DNA from 4 places in the Streptomyces sp. NBC_00576 genome. Region 3 is predicted to be linked to each of the others. Evidence: riboswitches for the same ligand, from Rfam matches in the RefSeq annotation. Region 3 holds a riboswitch; each other region holds the start of a gene.
The links. Region 3 has a riboswitch for cyclic di-AMP ahead of OG734_RS11195 (M23 family metallopeptidase). Riboswitches for the same ligand answer to the same signal wherever they lie in the genome.
Positions count from the first base shown of each region.

Region 1: linked by a shared signal. The riboswitch ahead of OG734_RS16695 (C40 family peptidase) and the one ahead of OG734_RS11195 (M23 family metallopeptidase) in region 3 are both predicted to bind cyclic di-AMP.
Region 2: linked by a shared signal. The riboswitch ahead of OG734_RS06105 (M23 family metallopeptidase) and the one ahead of OG734_RS11195 (M23 family metallopeptidase) in region 3 are both predicted to bind cyclic di-AMP.
Region 4: linked by a shared signal. The riboswitch ahead of OG734_RS29480 (transglycosylase SLT domain-containing protein) and the one ahead of OG734_RS11195 (M23 family metallopeptidase) in region 3 are both predicted to bind cyclic di-AMP.

Region 1 covers NZ_CP107780.1:3,950,206-3,954,942, forward strand. Annotated here, with positions in the region: gene pcrA (DNA helicase PcrA) at 1-2,179, opposite strand, end outside; cyclic di-AMP (ydaO/yuaA leader) riboswitch at 2,565-2,738, shown strand; gene OG734_RS16695 (C40 family peptidase) at 2,747-3,943, shown strand; gene OG734_RS16700 (hypothetical protein) at 3,971-4,324, opposite strand.
Region 2 covers NZ_CP107780.1:1,444,765-1,449,501, forward strand. Annotated here, with positions in the region: gene OG734_RS06095 (SGNH/GDSL hydrolase family protein) at 1-367, opposite strand, end outside; gene OG734_RS06100 (DUF6250 domain-containing protein) at 490-1,209, opposite strand; gene OG734_RS06105 (M23 family metallopeptidase) at 1,352-2,332, opposite strand; cyclic di-AMP (ydaO/yuaA leader) riboswitch at 2,336-2,504, opposite strand; gene OG734_RS06110 (alpha-galactosidase) at 2,799-4,737, opposite strand, start outside.
Region 3 covers NZ_CP107780.1:2,691,446-2,696,182, reverse strand. Annotated here, with positions in the region: gene OG734_RS11205 (M16 family metallopeptidase) at 1-1,040, shown strand, start outside; gene OG734_RS11200 (M16 family metallopeptidase) at 1,037-2,425, shown strand; cyclic di-AMP (ydaO/yuaA leader) riboswitch at 2,641-2,809, shown strand; gene OG734_RS11195 (M23 family metallopeptidase) at 2,822-3,616, shown strand; gene OG734_RS11190 (GntR family transcriptional regulator) at 3,805-4,500, shown strand; gene OG734_RS11185 (HPr family phosphocarrier protein) at 4,673-4,737, opposite strand, start outside.
Region 4 covers NZ_CP107780.1:6,778,390-6,783,126, forward strand. Annotated here, with positions in the region: gene OG734_RS29470 (FAD-dependent oxidoreductase) at 1-796, shown strand, start outside; gene OG734_RS29475 (HAD family hydrolase) at 1,050-1,910, shown strand; gene OG734_RS29480 (transglycosylase SLT domain-containing protein) at 1,989-2,480, opposite strand; cyclic di-AMP (ydaO/yuaA leader) riboswitch at 2,482-2,644, opposite strand; gene OG734_RS29485 (polyprenyl synthetase family protein) at 3,270-4,280, shown strand; gene OG734_RS29490 (LolA family protein) at 4,603-4,737, shown strand, end outside.

The DNA.
Region 1 (4,737 bases), 1.3 Mb from region 3:
TGTACGAGGGCTGCCCCCACGCGCTGCGCAGCGACGACCGCGTCAGGTACAGCCGTTCACGCGCGCGCGTGATGCCGACGTACGCGAGCCGCCGTTCCTCCTCCAGCTCCTTCGCCTGGCCGAGGGCGCGCATGTGCGGGAAGACGCCGTCCTCCATGCCGGTCAGGAACACCACGGGAAACTCAAGGCCCTTGGCGGTGTGCAGGGTCATCAGGGTGATGACGCCGGAACCGTCGTCGTCCTCGTCGGGGATCTGGTCGGAGTCGGCTACCAGGGCGACCCGCTCCAGGAACGCGGCGAGCCCGGCCGGGGCCGGCGCCTCGCCCTCCGCGGGCTGCTCGGTCTCCCCCGCCTCCGCGGCCGCTCCTGACTCCTGCTCGAACTCCAGGGCCACCGCGGCGAGTTCCTGGAGGTTCTCGATCCGGGTCTCGTCCTGCGGGTCGGTCGACGCCTGCAACTCGGCGAGGTAGCCCGTGCGTTCGAGGACCGCTTCCAGTACGGTCGCCGGGCCCGCGCCCGACTCCACGATCGTCCTCAGGTCCTCCATCAGTGTGTTGAACCGCTTGACGGCGTTGGCCGACCGCGAAGCCATTCCGTACGCCTCGTCCACGCGCTTCAGCGCCTGCGCGAAGCTGATCTTCTCGCGCTGGGACAGCGCGTCGATCATCGCCTCCGCGCGGTCGCCGATGCCGCGCTTGGGCACGTTGAGGATGCGGCGCAGCGGCACCGAGTCCTCCGGGTTGGCGAGGACACGCAGGTAGGCCAGGACGTCCCGGACCTCCTTGCGCTCGTAGAAGCGGACGCCGCCGACGACCTTGTAGGGCAGGCCGACGCGGATGAAGATCTCCTCGAAGACACGGGACTGGGCGTTCGTCCGGTAGAAGATTGCGACGTCGCCCGCTTTCGCGTTGCCCGCGTCCGTCAGCCGGTCTATCTCGTCGGCGACGAACTGCGCCTCGTCGTGCTCCGTGTCGGCGACATAGCCGGTGATGCGCGCGCCCGCGCCCGCGTTGGTCCACAGGTTCTTGGGGCGGCGGGACTCGTTGCGCTCGATGACCGCGTTGGCTGCGCTCAGGATCGTCTGCGTGGAGCGGTAGTTCTGTTCGAGCAGGATCGTCGTCGCGTCCGCGTAGTCCTCCTCGAACTGGAGGATGTTACGGATCGTCGCGCCCCGGAAGGCGTAGATCGACTGGTCGGCGTCGCCCACGACGCACAGCTCGGCCGGGCGCAGGTCGTGCTCGCTCGGCGGTACGTCCACCGGGTGCTCGGCGGTGCCGACGAGTTCCCGTACGAGCGCGTACTGGGCGTGGTTGGTGTCCTGGTACTCGTCGACGAGGACGTGCCGGAAGCGGCGGCGGTAGTGCTCGGCGACGTCCGGGAAGGCGCGCAGCAGGTTGACCGTCGTCATGATCAGGTCGTCGAAGTCGAGCGCGTTGGCCTCACGCAGCCGCGACTGGTACATCGCGTACGCCTGGGCGAGGGTCTTCTCGAAACCGTCGCTCGCCTGAGCGGCGAAGTCTTCCTCGTCGATCAGCTCGTTCTTCAGGTTGGAGATCTTCGCGCTGAAGGACTTGGGAGGGAAGCGCTTGGGGTCCAGGTCCAGATCGCGGCAGACGAGCGCCATCAGCCGCTTGCTGTCGGCGGCGTCGTAGATGGAGAAGGAAGAGGTGAAGCCGAGCCTCTTGCTCTCCCGCCGGAGAATCCGCACGCACGCGCTGTGGAACGTCATCACCCACATCGCGTTCGCGCGCGGGCCGACGAGTTGCTCGACGCGCTCCTTCATCTCACCGGCGGCCTTGTTGGTGAAGGTGATCGCGAGGATCTGGCCGGGATGGACGCCCCGCTCGCCCAGCAGATACGCGATGCGGTGCGTGAGCACACGCGTCTTGCCGGAGCCGGCGCCCGCCACGATGAGCAGGGGGGTGTCAGCGTGCACGACGGCCGCGCGCTGGTTCTCGTTCAGCCCGTCCAGGAGTGCGGCCGGGTCCACCACGGGACGCGGGGCGCCGTCGCGGTAGTACGCGTCCCGGTCCGGCGGCGCGTCGAACTTCCCGCCGAACAGGTCGTCCGGAACGGACTCCGGCACATGCTCGTCCTCGGGCGGTGGCGGGGGTTCCTCCTCGCGGGCCCGAGGGCCCTGGAGGTCCGCCAGGAAGCTGTCGTCAAAGAGGCTGCTCATCGCTCTCCGAGTTTAGGCTCCCCCACTGACAACCGGCCGCCACCCCGAAAACATCCGCCGAATATCGGCCGAGACCGTGAAAGGACGGCCCTCCGCCGGGCGGGACGTCGATCAGGACGTTGCCGACCACGTCCGCATTCCTGCTGCCGCACCTCTGTCCGGATGGCCACGCCTGTCCGGACAGCGGACCCCGGATCAGACCCGGGCTTCGCAAATCATCAGAATTCATCACACACTCTTCTTAGCCGACTCCACAGAGCCATGTTTAGGGCCGAGGTCACAAAAACGTATCGGGCATAGCGGTCATCAACCTTCACAGAAGCCTCACCCGTTGGTTAGCGTGCCTTAAGGCCGCTCGACCCCAACCGGCGAACGTCGCCGGGCCGCGCGGCCTCCGCCGAGTCCGATCGTGCCGCCATGTGCGGCAGGAGCCGGGGACCCACCGAAACTTGGGGTGAATCGGTCCGACTGCCCTCCAGGGCAAGGACCGTAGGGCAACCCTTCCGAACCACCCGCCCGAACCCGACAGCTAACCCGGTAGGCGGAACGTGGAAGGAGTCGCCTCCCTTGGCGTCGTCGCACCGCAAGTCGCGTCCTACGGGAACGCGCGTAGCAGGCATACGGACCCCCGCCTTCGCCACGGCGGCCCTGACCTCCGTAGCCCTGCTGTCCCAGACCGCCAACGCCGCGCCCACGGCACCCTCCACACCCCCGGCTCCCTCGTCCGACGACAAGCCGAGCATGGAGGAGGTCGAGGCGAAGGTCGGCGACCTGTACCGCCAGGCCGAGTCGGCCACCGACAAGTACAACGCCGCCAAGGAGAAGACCTCCAAGCAGCGGGGGCGTGTCGACGCCCTGATGGACGACGTGGCCCAGCGCACCCAGAAACTCAATGACGCGCGCGAGGAGCTGGGTTCCTTCGCCGCGGCCCAGTACCGCACCGGATCCGCCGCTCCGGACACGGCGACGTTCCTGCTCGCGGACGACCCGCAGGACTACTTCGACCAGAACCAGCTGATGGACCGTCTGACCGCCCGCCAGAAGGACGCGGTCGACGACTACGTCACGCAGCAGGCCGAGACGACACAGAAGCGCCAGGAGGCCACCGTGAGCCTCGAGTCGCTCACGGAGTCCCAGGACGAGCTGCAGACGACCAAGACCGCCGTCCAGACGAAGCTCGTGCAGGCCCGCCAGTTGCTCTCCCGCCTCACCGCCGAGGAGAAGCTGCGCCTCGCGGCGATCGAACGGGAGAAGCAGGCGGAGGCCCGCCGTCAGGCACAGGAACTCGCCCGGCAGCAGCAGGCGGCGGAGCAGCGCCGGCAGGAAGCGGCAGCAGCAGCGGCGCAGCCGACGGGCGGCAGCTCCGCGGACACCTCGACGACGACGGTCCCCGACTCCTCGTACGCCACCAAGGCCGAGAAGGCCCTGGCCTTCGCACGCGCACAGGTCGGCAAACCGTACGTCTGGGGCGCGACCGGCCCCGACTCGTACGACTGTTCGAGTCTCACGCAGGCCGCCTGGCGGGCCGCCGGAGTCACCCTCCCGCGCACCACCTACGACCAGGTGAACGCAGGCACGACGGTCTCCCTCTCCGACATCCAGCCCGGTGACCTGGTCTTCTTCTACGAAGACATCAGCCACGTCGGCCTTTACATCGGCAACGGCATGATGATCCACGCCCCGAAGCCGGGTGCGTACGTCCGCGAGGAATCGATCTTCTACGACGGTGAGTCCACGATCCACAGCGTGGTGCGCCCGGCCTGAAGCACGGAGGCGGGAGGTTCGACCGGGTCAGGTCCAGAGCACGGCGATGAAGATGTTCGCCGTGGTGAACAGACCCACCAGACCGAACAGCCGCTTGTCCACGCTCTCGTCGTCCCGCTTCACATAGACGAGGCCGAGGATCACGATCAGCAGGGCCAGCTTCACGCCGATCTTGACGTTGTTGACCGTCTGGTCGTCGGCCTGGTTGAGGCCCACCAGGGCGACACCGGTGACCAGCATGGTGAACGCACCGTGGAGCATCGCCGGCACGAAGCGGGCCGTGCCCTGCCCCATCGCCTTCATCTGGGTGAGAAACCCGCCCAGGAGCGAGGCGATGCCAATGATGTGCAGGCCGACGAAGAGATGGATGAGTACGTCCATGAGCCCGGAGCCTAGTCAGAGGCACCCACGCCGCATGACACCGGGATGGGCGCACGGCGTTCGCCAGGCGTTCAGCGTTCGTCGTTCGTCGTTCGCGAGGCGCTCGGAGATCTCGCATATATGCACCCCATAGCACCCTGTCACCCCCACGTGCCCCGCAAATCTCTCCTTCGGTCAGCCCTCTGCGCGAAGGCGGCGACGCCGGACCTGGATCACGGTCGTATGCGGTCACCCGGCGGTCGGCTCACGCCAGTTCCGTACATGGCGTTACCCCCACGACAGACCACGTTTAGCGTCCTCCACCAGGTGGCCGGCTCCCCACCGTCGCCCGGGCCAGGGGCGGCAGTCGGACACCACCGCCGAGAAAGTCCGGCGGCGGACCGCTCCCCCTGTGCGGACCGTCGCCGGACGCG
Region 2 (4,737 bases), 1.2 Mb from region 3:
TGCGGGTGTCGAACCCGGTCGTCACCATCACCGTGCCGACCGCCGAGGTAAGGCCGATCACCGCTCGTTCGAAGCGTTCGGCGACCTCGTCCGGGTCGCTGCCGGGCCGGATTATGTCATTGCCGCCCGCGCAGAAGGAGACCAGGTCCGGCGCCTGCTCCCTGGCGCGTGGAAGCTGCTCGGCCACGATCTGGTCGAGCAGCCTCCCGCGTACCGCGAGGTTCGTGTAGTCGAAGTCGCCCTCGGGTCGCCGGTCCGCGAGCAGTACCGCGAACCGGTCGGCCCAGCCGACGAACGCCCCGTCGGGGCCGGGGTCGCCGACGCCTTCGGTGAAGCTGTCCCCCACCGCCACGTACGACCCGATCACCGCTCTGCTGTCATTCTTCGAATCGTCTGCCACAACAGAGCATGATTCACCTTCCGATGTGAGCTACGCGACCGTAGGAAGGGGTTGACTCGCGGTGAGATAAGCCACTCGTCAAGTATTGGTCAACCCGGAATAACAGGAAGACGCAGCTCACGGACGCTGAAGTCGGTGATCCGGAAGTGGCTCCACGTCGTACGGAAGGCGAAGTGCCCAGCCGTGTACGGGTCCGGGTCGCTGTAGTCGAAGACGAGCCGCCCGTTGTTCCACCAGCGGACCGTCGAACCGGCCGAGACGATCCGCACCCGATACGGCTCGTTCGGGACGAGCAGCGGTTCCGCGTAGTCGTAGATCAAGGGGCGCACACCGGCCTCGCCGACGTAACGGCGCAGCCGGGTCGTGGTGTTGGTGTTGGCGCCGTAGCCGACGTAGTACGTCCTGAGGTAGTCGTACTCCGCGAGGGCGCCGCTGCGCCGGGTGGCGAAGAGGTCGTCCGGGGAGCGTACGTCGACGGCGTTCCAGAAGTTGTTCAGGTCGGAGACCCGGTCGTTCACCCCGCCCGCCGAGACCGGTGTCGCCGTGTACTCGATGACATACGGGCCCTGCAGCCTGCGCTTGAACCAGATGGTCGCGCCGCTCGGTACATCGACCTCCAGGACGCCTCGGGCCGCCGTGACGTTGCCGCCGTCCTGGAGTTCGAGGGCCCACTGGCCGAGCCCGTGCCGGAAGTCGTCGCGAGCGATGAGGCGTCCGCACGTGGCGGCACCGGCGCTCGTGGCCGGGGCGAGCGCGGTGAGCGCCGCGCCCGCCGCCAGGACTCCGAAGGTTCTGCGAGTGGTCGTCACGAGGCGGCTCCTTGAGGGAGAAAGCGCTTGCACAGTTAGGGAGTTCACTATCACACCCGCACACGCACACGTGAACGCGCCGAAGGCCGGACCCGGGAATCGGGGTCCGGCCTTCGGCGGATGTCCTGGCTGAGCGTGCGCCTCAGCCGACGGCGACGCCCTTCGAGCGGAGGTACGCGACCGGGTCCACGTCGGAGCCGTAGTCCGGGGTGGTGCGGATCTCGAAGTGCAGGTGCGGTCCGGTCACGTTGCCGGTGGCACCGGAGAGGCCGATCTGCTGACCCTCGGTCACGGTCTGGCCGGCCGAGACGGAGAGCTGGGAGAGGTGGCCGTACTGGGCGTAGTAGCCGTCGGCGAGCTGGATGACGACCTGGTTGCCGTACGCACCGCCCCAACCCGCGGAAACGACCGTGCCGGCGCCGACAGCCTTGAGGGAGGTGCCGGTCGGGACGACGAAGTCGACGCCCGTGTGGTAGCCGCTGGACCACATGCTGCCCGCCACGTGGTACCCGGTGCCGATCGTGGCGCCGGCCACCGGGAGGGTGAAGCCGCCGGAACTGCCGGTGTCGGCGGCCTCGGTCGTTGTCGAGGTCTGGGCCGTCGCGCTCTCGGTGACCGGCTGGGACGATGTCGCCGTCTGCGTGGAATTCGAAGAGGACGAAGAGGACGAAGAGGACGAGGAAGGCGAGGAGGTGGACGCGGTCGACGCGGCCTTCTTGCCGATCGTCAGCTTCAGACCGGGGTGGATCAGGCTCGGGTCGGCGCCGATGGCGGTGTGGTTGTCCGAGTAGAGCTTCTTCCAGCCGCCGCTGACGCTCTGCTCCTGCGCGATCTTCGAGAGGTAGTCGCCTGCCTGGACCGAATAGGTCCTGACGCCCGCCTTCCTCGCGGCCCTTTCCGTCTTCGCGGAAACGGCTTCGGCCGTTACCGACTTGGCCGTTACGGACTTGGCCATTTCCGAAAGCGACGACACGGACTGAACCGTGGACTCCGCCGTGGCCGCGTGGGCACCGGTGGCTCCCAGCAACGGCAGAGCGAGAGCCGCTCCACCGGTTCCGGCGACGGCTATCGAGCGGGTGAATCGCTGGGACTTCGGACGGCGGTGCTTACCCTTCGCGGGCATGGCGAATTCCTTCTCCGGCGCCTGCGAGGTGAGCTGTCGGGTGCGGACTGGAGATGTCCGGCCACGCCTGAACGTGACTTAACCCCAAGCCTGTTCCGGAGACCGGAGCAGGCGTTCTACCTGTGGGTCCCCCGCTCCTGCCGTTCTCGGGTGTTCGAGGCGGGATCCGGGCGGCGGCAGGATTGGGCGTCCGTCCGGATTGGGGGCGAACGTAAGCGACCAAGACGCACGGAAACAAGCCTCGGGTTCCCTGTGTACGGGTTTCCTGTGATCCTCCCCAGAATTCCCGGTCACCGTCCGTGAATTCTGGATCTTTCCGTCCCGCGAACTCCCTTAAAACACGCCGAAATTACGTGAACATGACGGCGACACACGGTCACGAATATGACGCTGCTCACTAGCCCGATTCACAGCAACCCTTATTCCCAAGCGAGTTGGAACAAATACCCCATAAGGAGCAGAAGCATCAGATGCGACGAAGTCGGAAAACTGCCGCATCGAGGTCACCCTTCAGTCCGGTTCGCAAGCCGCTGTGCAACAACACGGCACCTCGATGAACTTCGCCCGTTTCGCGGCATTCGTACTCAGCTGCAGGGTCGAGTCCGCGCAGCCGCAGCGCCGGAACCGGCTCGCCGTGGTGCTGCGCCTGGAGCCAGGCGAGGACGACGCTCTCGCCCGCCAGCACGTACTGCACCGCGCTCAGTCCACCGGCCGGGCGCCGCAGCCGGTAGAGGTCGCCGCGCTGCACGACGGGCCGGATCTCCTTGTAGAGCTCCACCCACTCCCCGGCCTCGGTCAGCTCCTCCTCCGCCCACCGGGTGAGGTCCCCGCCGACGCCGAGCACCCCGGCCATCGCGCTCACGAAACGGAACCGCAACGAGCTGACCCGGCCGTTGAGCTGGGTGTTCGGGCTGTCCGTGACCCACGCCGCCATGACCCGCGCCGGATGGATCTGACTGAAGCCCTCCTGGATAGCGAGTCGGTCCAGCGGGTCGGTGTTGTCGGAGGTCCACACCTGGTCCGTACGGGCGAGGACACCGAGGTCGATCCGGCCGCCGCCGCCCGAGCAGGACTCGAAGGCGACATCGGGGTGCGCCGCCCGCAGGCGGTCCAGCAGGGTGTACAGCCCGTGCACATGGTCGACCCACAGACGCTGCGGGTAGTCCTCACCGGGCCAGCCGGCGTCGGTGAAGCAGCGGTTGAAGTCCCACTTCACGTAGTCGATGGGAGCACTGGAGAGCAGCCCGTCGAGCTGCTCCCAGAGGTACTGCCGGACATCCTCGCGGGCGAGGTTCAGTACGAGCTGATTGCGGAATTCCGTCCGCTTTCGTCCCGACTGGAACTGCACCCAGTCGGGGTGCGCGCGGTAGAGGTCACTGTCCGGGTTGACCATCTCGGGCTCGACCCAGATGCCGAACTGCATCCCCAGGGCGTGCACGTAGTCAGCGAGCGGTTTGACGCCCGCCGGGAAGCGGTCCGGGTTGGGCGTCCAGTCGCCGAGGCCGGCCCGGTCGCTGGTGCGGGCCCCGAACCAGCCGTCGTCCACGACGAACAGCTCGACGCCGATCGCGGCGGCCCGCCGGGCCAGCGTCCCCTGCTGCTCCTCGGAGATGTCGAACTCCGTGGCCTCCCAGGAGTTGTAGAGCACGGGCCGATCCCGGTCCGCGTCCGGCACGACGAACGCGCGCTGGTACGCGTGCCACGCCCGGCTCGCCCCGCCGTGCCCCAAGTCGGTCCACAGTCCCGCGAAGACGGGCGTGGTGAAGGACTCGCCCGCCGCCAGGCACAGCAGGCCCGAGTCGTCGTATCCGGCGCCGCCGGTGATCTGCACGCGCGCGTCCGGCAACTGGGCGACGGCGATCCGCCACGACCCCGACCACCCGAGCGCGCACGCGTACACCTCGCCGTGCTCCTCGGTCGCGTCGGTGTCGAGCGCCATCCAGGGCAGGTGCTGGTGCCCGGTGTGACCTCGCCGGCTGCCGATGACCTTCTCACCGTAGGTGAGGTCCGTCCTCACGAGCTGGGACTCGGCGGCCCAGCGTCCGTGCAGTTGGGAGAGACGCCAGCCGTCGCGCTCGGGGAGCGTCCAGGTGGCGGAGTCCGCGCGGAGCAGCTCCAGCGGGCCGGTCGGGTCGGACGCGTCATGGGTGAGGGTCGCCCAGCGCTCGACCACGTCGTGGCGCATCCGGTAGTGGAGCGTGATCGCCAGCCCGGCGTCACGGAACCGCAGCCGCAGTTCGTCCCCCTCGTCGCCGCGCTCGCTCTCGTACGCCTCGAAGCGCCACTCGGTGCCCCGGCGCTCGTCGGTCCGCACGGACAGCGCGGGCCGTACGAAGCGGGGGCCGCCCTCGACCGGGTACTCCTCGCGACCGTCGAGCGGAGACTCGAAGGGCCAGTAGTCCGGC
Region 3 (4,737 bases):
CCGACCGCATGGGCTCGCTGCTCGCGGCCCTCGACGACGAGTCCATGGAGAACCAGCGGGACGTCGTCAAGAACGAGCGCCGGCAGCGCTACGACAACGTGCCGTACGGGACGGCGTTCGAGAAGCTGACCGCCCTCGCCTACCCGGAGGGCCACCCCTACCACCACACGCCGATCGGCTCGATGGCGGACCTGGACGCGGCGACCCTGGAAGACGCGCGTGCCTTCTTCCGCACGTACTACGCGCCCAACAACGCAGTTCTGTCGGTCGTCGGGGACATCGACCCCGAGGAGACGCTCGCCTGGGTCGAGAAGTACTTCGGGTCGATCGCCGGGCACGACGGCAAGCCCGCGCCGCGCTCCGGCGCCCTTCCCGACGTCATCGGCGAGCAACTGCGCGAGGTCGTCGAGGAAGAGGTCCCGGCGCGCGCGTTGATGGCCGCCTACCGGCTCCCGGAGGACGGCACGCGTGCGTGCGACGCGGCCGACCTGGCGCTCACCGTCCTCGGCGGCGGCGAGTCCTCCCGCCTCTACAACAGGCTCGTACGGCGGGACCGTACGGCGGTGGCGGCCGGGTTCGGCCTGCTGCGGCTGGCCGGAGCGCCCTCCCTGGGGTGGCTGGACGTGAAGACGTCCGCGGACGTCGAGGTGCCGGTCATCGAGGCCGCCGTCGACGAGGAGCTCGCCCGGTTCGCCGCGGAGGGACCCACGGCCGAGGAAATGGAGCGCGCCCAGGCCCAGTTGGAGCGCGAATGGCTGGACCGGCTCGGTACGGTCGCGGGCCGCGCCGACGAACTGTGCCGCTTCGCGGTGCTGTTCGGTGACCCGCAGCTCGCGCTGACCGCCGTGCAGCGGGTGCTCGACGTGACGGCCGAAGAGGTCCAGCAGGCCGCCAAGGACCGGCTGCGCCCCGACAACCGCGCGGTGCTCGTCTACGAGCCGGTCTCCGGAGAGACCGCTGAGGACGCGGATCCCCCCGAGGACCCCGAGGCCGAGGCCACGGTCGAAGCCGGCGACAAGAACGAGGAGGCGGCCAAGTGACCGAGCTCGCCACGATGGAGTTCCACCCCCAGCCCCAGGCGGGCGAGGCCAGGCCCTGGGCCTTCCCGGCCCCCGGGCGGGGCACGCTCGGCAACGGTCTGACGGTTCTGCGCTGCCACCGCCCCGGCCAGCAGGTCGTTGCCGTCGAGGTGCTCGTCGACGCCCCCTTGGAGGCCGAGCCGGCCGGTCTCGACGGCGTGGCCACGATCATGGCCCGGGCCTTCTCCGAAGGCACCGACAAGCACTCCGCCGAGGAGTTCGCCGCCGAACTGGAGCGCTGCGGCGCCACTCTCGACGCGCACGCCGACCACCCGTGTGTGCGCCTCAGCCTCGAAGTCCCCGTGTCGCGGCTCCCCAAGGCGCTCGGTCTGCTGGCCGACGCCCTCAGGGCGCCCGCGTTCTCGGACAGCGAGATCGAGCGGCTGGTGCGCAACCGGCTCGACGAGATCCCGCACGAGACGGCCAACCCGGCCCGTCGCTCCGCCAAGGAGCTGTACAAGGAGCTGTTCCCGGCGGCCTCGCGCATGTCACGGCCGCGCCAGGGCACCGAGGACACGGTCGCGAAGATCGACTCGGCCGCCGTACGCGCCTTCTACGAGAGGCACGTCCGGCCCGCCACGGCCACCGCCGTGGTCGTCGGCGACCTCACCGGCATCGACCTGGACGCGCTCCTCGGCGACACCCTGGGGGCCTGGACGGGCACGTCGGCCGAGCCGCGGCCGGTGCCGCCGGTGACCGCCGACGACACCGGCCGGGTCGTCATCGTGGACCGCCCCGGCGCCGTACAGACCCAGTTGCTGATCGGCCGCATCGGCGCCGACCGGCACGACCGTGTCTGGGCCGCCCAGGTCCTCGGCACGTACTGCCTCGGCGGCACCCTCACCTCCCGCCTGGACCGTGTCCTGCGGGAGGAAAAGGGCTACACCTACGGTGTGCGGGCGTTCGGTCAGGTTCTGCGCTCCGCCCCGGACGGCACAGGTGCCTCGCTGCTCGCCATCAGCGGCTCCTTCGACACCCCGAACACCGGTCCCGCCCTGGAGGACCTCTGGAAGGTGCTCCGCACGCTCGCGGCCGAGGGGCTCACCGACGCCGAGCGCGATGTCGCGGTGCAGAACCTGGTCGGCGTCGCACCGCTCAAGTACGAGACCGCGGCGGCCGTGGCGAGCACGCTGGCCGACCAGGTCGAGCAGCACCTGCCCGACGACTACCAGGCGACGCTGTACCGGCAGCTTGCCGCGACCGGCACCGTGGAGGCCACCGCGGCGGCGGTCAACGCCTTCCCGGTGGACCGGCTGGTGACGGTCCTCGTCGGCGACGCGGCGGCGATCGAGGAGCCCGTCCGGGCCCTCGGTATTGGCGAAGTGAGCGTCGTATCCGCGGAGTAGCGGCGCGGGCGTAAACGACAGGGGCCCGGTGACGGAAGCGTCACCGGGCCCCTCTTTGTCCATGTTGATGCGCAAGTTGCCCGTATTGATGGAGAGGTTGACGGTCTGCACTGTGGCATGCGCGACAAAACCCGTGATCGGTTTGTTGATTGAAAGAGGTCCCGCTTAGCTTCTGTCCGGCTGTTCGTCATGCAGTGCGCCGCAGCCGCGGCACCGGACAGTCATCGCCGAGTCCCCGTACGGCGCGAGCCAGGGGAGCCGGGGACCCACCATGTGCAGTCCCTGGGGTGAATCGGACGCCCGCGCGTACAGCGAGGGGGCCCGTAGGAGACCTTCCTGCTCCGAACCCGTCAGCTAACCCGGTAGGCGAGAAGGAGGGAAAGGACCAACCACTACATGGCGTTCACCCGCGCCACCGGGAAGCACCGTCGTCCCAGCCGCCCCAGCCTTGTCACCCGTACTACCGCTCGCGCAGCCGGCGTCGCGGCCCTCGCGACCACCGGCGTCGTCGGCGCCCTCGCCGCCCCGGCGCTCGCCGCGGAGTCCTCTGTCGAGCAGACCGGCCTCACCCCGGTGATCTCCATCGGTGAGTCTCTCGCCGACCAGATAGACGCGCAGGCCGCCGCCCAGGAGCAGGCCGCCGAGCAGGCCGCTGCCGAGAAGCGGATCGCGGCCGCCGAGAAGCGGGCTGCCGCCGCCGCGCAGAAGGAGGCGGAGGAACGGGTCAAGGAGGAGCGTGAGGCGAAGGCCCGTGCCGCCCGCGAGGCCGAGCGCAAGCGCCTCAACACCTATGTCGCCCCGATCTCCGGCTCGTACATCTCCACGGGCTACAAGGCGGGCGGCGCCGTCTGGTCCTCCGGCAGCCACACCGGCGTCGACTTCCACGCCGCGTCCGGCACCGCTGTCCTCGCGGTGGGCTCCGGCACCGTCGTCGAGGCCGGCTGGGGTGGCGCTTACGGCAACAACATCGTGATCAAGATGATTGATGGCACGTACACTCAGTACGGTCATCTGTCGTCCATCAACGTCTCTGTGGGCCAGACGGTCACCCCGGGCCAGGAGATCGGCCTCTCCGGGGCCACCGGCAACGTCACGGGCGCGCATCTCCACTTCGAGGCGCGCACGACCCCGGAGTACGGCTCGGACATCAACCCCGTCGCGTACCTCCGCTCGCACGGCGTGAACGTCTGACGTCTTCGCGCACCACTTGTCGTCGCCCCGGCTGCCCCAGCCGGGGCTTTCGGCGTTTCGGAGGGGCCGGTGTCCAAAAAATATCCATGGATTCCGGCCTGCCGTCGGAAATTCCGGTTCTCTGCAATAGAGTCACTGAACACACGTCAATCGTCGACGTTTCACGGGGATTAAAGCGGAGGTCGGACATGCGTATTCCGGCGCACTCGGTATGCACGGCTATCCGGGACGACATCGTCGCCGGTGTCTACGAGCGCGGCAGCCGGCTCACCGAGGAACTGCTCGCGCGCCGGTACGGCGTCTCGCGCGTCCCCGTCCGTGAGGCCCTGCGCACCCTGGAGGCCGAGGGCTTCGTGGTGACCCGGCGGCACGCGGGCGCGTGCGTCGCGGAACCCACCGAGCAGGAGGCGTCCGACCTGCTGGAGATGCGCATGCTCCTGGAGCCGCTGGGCGCCTCCCGGGCCGCCCAGCGGCGCACCGAGGCTCACCTCAAGGTGCTGCGCGGCCTGGTCAGGCTGGGCCAGGAGCGGGCCAGGAGGGGCAACAGTGAGGATCTGCGCTCCCTGGGGGGCTGGTTCCACGAGACGCTCACCCAGTCCTCCGGAAGTCATGCCCTGGCCTCGACGCTCACCCAGCTGCGGCACAAGATCGCCTGGATGTACGCGGTGGAGGCGCCTGTCAACCCGGTCGAGTCCTGGGCAGAACACGGGGCGATCGTGGACGCGGTGGCGCGCGGTGACAGTGAGCGGGCGCGGGCGATCACAGCGCTGCACACCGAGCGGGCGACCGTCGTGCACCGGCTGCGCTTTCCGGGCGGCGGAGACCGTCAGGATCGTGTGAGGACTTCGCAACATCCCGTAAACATGACGGGTCTGCGTCATTAACACGGGCGCCGTATACAAAGAGGGTTGAATTCGCGGGGGATTATTTCTGCTGCCCGTGATCGGGAATTACGAAGGGCCCGCCCGATATTCGGGCGGGCCCTTCGTCATGTGCGGATGGTGCTTTTGAAGTGGCGTATGCCGCCACCGTCAATTGAGGACCCCGGGGGGCTCCTCAGACCGTCTCGGGGAGTTCCTCGAGGCCATCGGCCACCAGCTTCGCCAGGCGGTCGAGCGCGG
Region 4 (4,737 bases), 4.1 Mb from region 3:
TTCGCAGCACCACGACCTGAGCCGGTTCGCGGGCAGGGAACTGATAGTCGTCGGTGCGGGCCAGTCCGCGCTGGAGACTGCGGCGCTGGCAGCGGAGGCGGGGGCGCGGGTACGAGTGGTGTCGCGGGGGACCGGCCGCGTCGCATTCGGTGCGCCGCCGTGGCACCAGCCCAGGCTGCGGCCCGAGTCGCCGTTCGGCAACGCATGGTCGCTGTGGGCCCTCACCTACTACCCGCATCCCTACCGCTACCTCCCGGCTCAGGCCCGCCACTACCTTGTCCGCCGGGTCCTCGGACCGCTCGGGGCGTGGTGGCTGCGCGACCGGTTCGAGGGGAAGGTGCAGGTGAGTGAGGTCGAGCGGATCGTCCGGGCGGGAGTCACGGGGGGTAGGGAGGCCATAGGAGCGGCTGAGGCGGAGGGTGCGAAGGGCGCAGGCGGTGCGTTGGAGGCGAAGGGTTCGGGGAGCGGGACGGCTTTCGCCGCTGGGCAGCCGGTGTTGACCGTGCGGGAACTCGACGGCCGTACACGGGAGTTGTCGGCCGACCATGTCATAGCCGCGACCGGCTACCGCGTCGACATCGCCGCGATGGACTTCCTCGGGCATGAGCTGCGTACGGAGCTGGCGGTGAGCCGGGGGACGCCGAGGCTCGGGGCCGGGTATGTGTCCTCCGTACCCGGGTTGTACTTCACGGGGTTGTCGGCGGCCGCTTCGTACGGGCCGGTGATGCGGTTCGTGTGCGGCACGGAGTTCGCGTCACCGCGGCTGGCGGGGCATCTGGCGGCGGCGCACGCGTAGGGCACGGGGCAGGGCAGGGCAGGGTCAGGAATCGGGTTCGGGTTCCGGTTCGGATCCGGTTGGTCGATGCGTGCGTTGCTCGATCTTGTGAACCAGGGGCTCGTTGTGCCGAGTTGTTGTGCTGATCATGCCTTCCTGGGCCGGTGCCTGCGGAGGAACTGGCCCAGGCGCGGGGGCTGTTGCTGCCGGGATGCCGAACGTCGTCCGGTTCGGGCGGAGACCGATGTGCCGAACGATCCGTATTCTCTGGATCATGGCCGCTCCCACCTCATACGCACTTATCGCCACTGACCTGGACGGAACGCTCCTGCGCGCAGACGACACGCTCTCCGACCGTTCGCGGATCGCGCTGGCGCGCGCCACGGCTGCCGGCGCCCGGCATCTGGTCGTGACGGGGCGCCCGGCGCCGAGAGTCCGGCCGCTGCTCGACGACCTCGGTGGCGGGGGGCTCGCGGTGTGCGGGCAGGGGGCGCAGTTGTACGACGCCGGCGCGGACCGTCTGCTCTGGTCGGTGACCCTGGACCGGGACCTGGCGGAGACCGCGCTCGGCAAGATCGAGGCCGAGGTCGGGCAGGTGTACGCCGCCGTCGATCAGGACGGGGTCGACGGGCTCACGCTCATCGAACCCGGGTACCTGATGCCGCACCCGACGCTGCCCGCCGTACAGGTGCCGCACCGGGACGACCTGTGGGCCGCGCCCATCAGCAAGGTGCTGCTGCGCCACCCGTCGCTGTCCGACGACGAGTTGGCGTCGGCGGCGCGCGGAGCGGTCGGTTCCCTCGCGACGGTCACCATGTCGGGGCCGGGCACCGTCGAACTCCAGCCATGCGGCATCACCAAGGCGACAGGGCTTGCGCTGGCCGCCGAGTATCTCGGGCTGGCCTCGTCCGCCACGATCGCCTTCGGTGACATGCCCAATGACATCCCGATGTTCGACTGGGCGGCCCACGGCGTCGCCATGGCCAACGCCCATCCCGAACTCAAAGCGGTGGCGGACGAGGTCACCCTCTCGAACGAGGACGACGGGATCGCGGTGGTGCTGGAGCGGTTGTTCGGGCGGGGGGCGGACTGGTCGGCGTCTGCGTCTGCGTCTGCGTGGGTCGGCCGGCAGTAGCCTCTGGCCGGCCGGCCTGTGTCAGGCCACGGCCGGCCGGCCTGGCAGGGCACGGCCGGCCTGCTGACCCGGGTCGGCCTAGTAGGCCCCGAAGACGTTGTCTATCGATCCGTATCGCGCCGCCGCGTAGTTGCAGGCCGCGGTGATGTTCGCGATCGGGTCGTAGGGGTCGAACGAGGTGCCGGCGACGTGGTACGCGGCGAAGGTCGGGTCGATGACCTGGAGGAGGCCCTTGGAAGGGGTGCCGGCTGCCGCGTTCGAGTCCCAGTTGTTGATGGCGTACGGGTTGCCGGACGACTCGCGGATGACGTTGCGGTAGATGCCGTCGTACGTTCCCGGGATTCCCCTCTGCGCCATGATGTCGAGCGATTCGCGGATCCAGCCGTCCAGGTTGTTCGCGTAGTACGTCGTCGTCGACGACGAGGCCGACGGTGCGGCCGAGGCCGTCGTCGCGGTCAGGAAGGGGAGGGCCAGGGCTGCGGCGGCCGTTGTGGTGATGACGAGGGTGCGCGTGAGTGTGAGCGGGCGACGGGGGGTTCTCGCGCTGGGGTGCTGACCTCGTGCGGGCATGGTGAGTCCTCTCCGGCGCCTGCGAGGTGAGCTGTCGGGTTCGGGCGGGAGATGCCCGGCCGGGCGCGTTTTGCGGCGCGCGGCTTCACCCCTAGCCGCTCCGGTTTCAATGTCCGGACCGGCGGCTTACCTGGGTCCCCCGCTCCTGCCTGCGTGAGTCATGTGTGGGTGGGTGGTGGCTGCTCTACGGGCGGTGGCAGGATTCGGCGATCCGCCCGGTGTGGCGCGAAACGTATGCGAGAGCACACGGGTGGAACAAGGGGCAGAAATGCAGGACTTGCCCATTTGGTGCACCCATTAGGGATAAAACGGGCAAATGGTGAAGGGTGGGTTGAGGGTAACTTGCCTTTCGTGAATGGGGAGTTCGGGGGGAGGGGTGGTGCGGGTTGATTGGTGGAGTGACTCGGATCACGGGGTGGGGGGTAGGGGTGGTGCGGGTGCGGCGAGCGAGGTGTTTGGGGTGAATGGGGCTTTTGGGGGTGAGTGTCCGCTGTGAGGGCGGAACCTCTCGCTCGATGCGCGTCGTTGTCGTTGTGAGGGTCGCGGCGGAGGATGGGACTGAGGTGACGTATGTGTATGGGTGCTTGCTGGTGGGGCGCGGGATGTTTATAAATGTCCATGCTTTGGACTGATCAAAAACATTCCGGTCGTGATCCGATACCGCCTGGCCTGGACGGGCGGGCGCTCGCGGTGATCGAAACGTGACCGGATACGCTGACTTGAGTGATGGCAGCGACCTATCGACACACCGTGTGACCGCCAGTAGACACAGCAGACAGGAGATCCCTCGTGACCGTCGTCGGGCCGTTCGGGCTGAGCGTGCGGGACCAGGCTCTCGAAGCCGATGTCCAGGCCGGATTGGCGGCTGTCGAGGAAGGATTGCTCGAAGCCACCAAGAGCGAGGTCCCCTTCATCACGGAAGCCGCGCAGCATCTCGTGCGGGCCGGCGGGAAGCGGTTCAGGCCGTTGCTCGTGATGCTCGCGGCGCAGTTCGGGGACCGGCATGCGCCGGGGATCGTGCCGTCCGCGGTGGTGGTGGAGCTGACCCACCTCGCGACGCTGTATCACGACGACGTCATGGACGAGGCCGAGGTGCGGCGCGGGGTGCCCAGCGCCAACACGCGCTGGGGGAACTCCGTCGCGGTCCTCACCGGGGACTTTCTGTTCGCGCGCGCCTCGCACATCCTCGCCGACCTCGGGCCCGAGGCGGTCCGGGTGCAGGCGGAGGCGTTCGAGCGGCTGGTGACCGGGCAGATCCTGGAGACGGCGGGGCCGTCGGACGGGCGGGATCCGGTCGAGCACTATCTGGATGTACTGGGCGGGAAGACCGGGTCGCTGGTGGCCGTGGCCTGCCGGTTCGGGGCGATGATGTCCGGGGCCGACGACAGTGTCGTGGATGTACTCACCCAGTACGGGGAGCGGCTCGGGGTCGCCTTCCAGCTCGCGGACGATGTGCTGGACATCGCGTCCGATTCCCACGAGTCGGGGAAGACGCCGGGGACGGATCTGCGCGAGGGCATTCCCACGATGCCCGTGCTGCGGTTGCGAGAGCGGGTGGCTCGGCTGGGGCTGGCCGAGGATGCCGCGTTGTGCGAGTTGCTGGATTCCGACTTGAGTGACGATGCGCGGCATGCGGAGGCGTTGGCTCGGCTGCGGGTGCATCCGGCGTTGGAGCAGGCGCGGCGGGACACGGTGCGGTATGCGGAGGAGGCGCGGGCTGCGTTGGCGCCGTTGGTGGAGTGCGATGCGAAGGCCGCGTTGCGGGAGATGTGCGATGCGGTGGTGCATCGGGCTGGGTGAGGGTTTCGCCCCCGCCGCCCTTACCCGTCCCATCCCGGTCCTGGGGGCTGCGCCCCCAGACTCCCGCTACGGCCCTGAACGGGCCCTGTCCTCAAACGCCGGACGGGCTGAATTGAGACGACCCCTACGGGTTAGGGGATGTGCCGCCCCCTCATGTCATCCCGTGGCAGTACATGAGTTGAGCCCAAGGTCTGACGATTCCGCATCGCCGATTTGGTGAGATGGAAACCAACCACTCCTCACCGGTTCGGGTGAGAATGGCGGCTCAGGGTGGACAAGTGTGGGACGGAAAGCCGCCGCCGACGACGGAGGTAAGGCACACATGGCACCGTACGAAGAGGCCAAGGCCGGGAACCGGATCGACGCCGAGATCGAGGCCGAGGACGTGCCGTCCCGGCGCCGCAAGGCCGCGCGGTACGCCGCCCCGGCAGTGGTGATCGGTCTGACGGTCGCGACG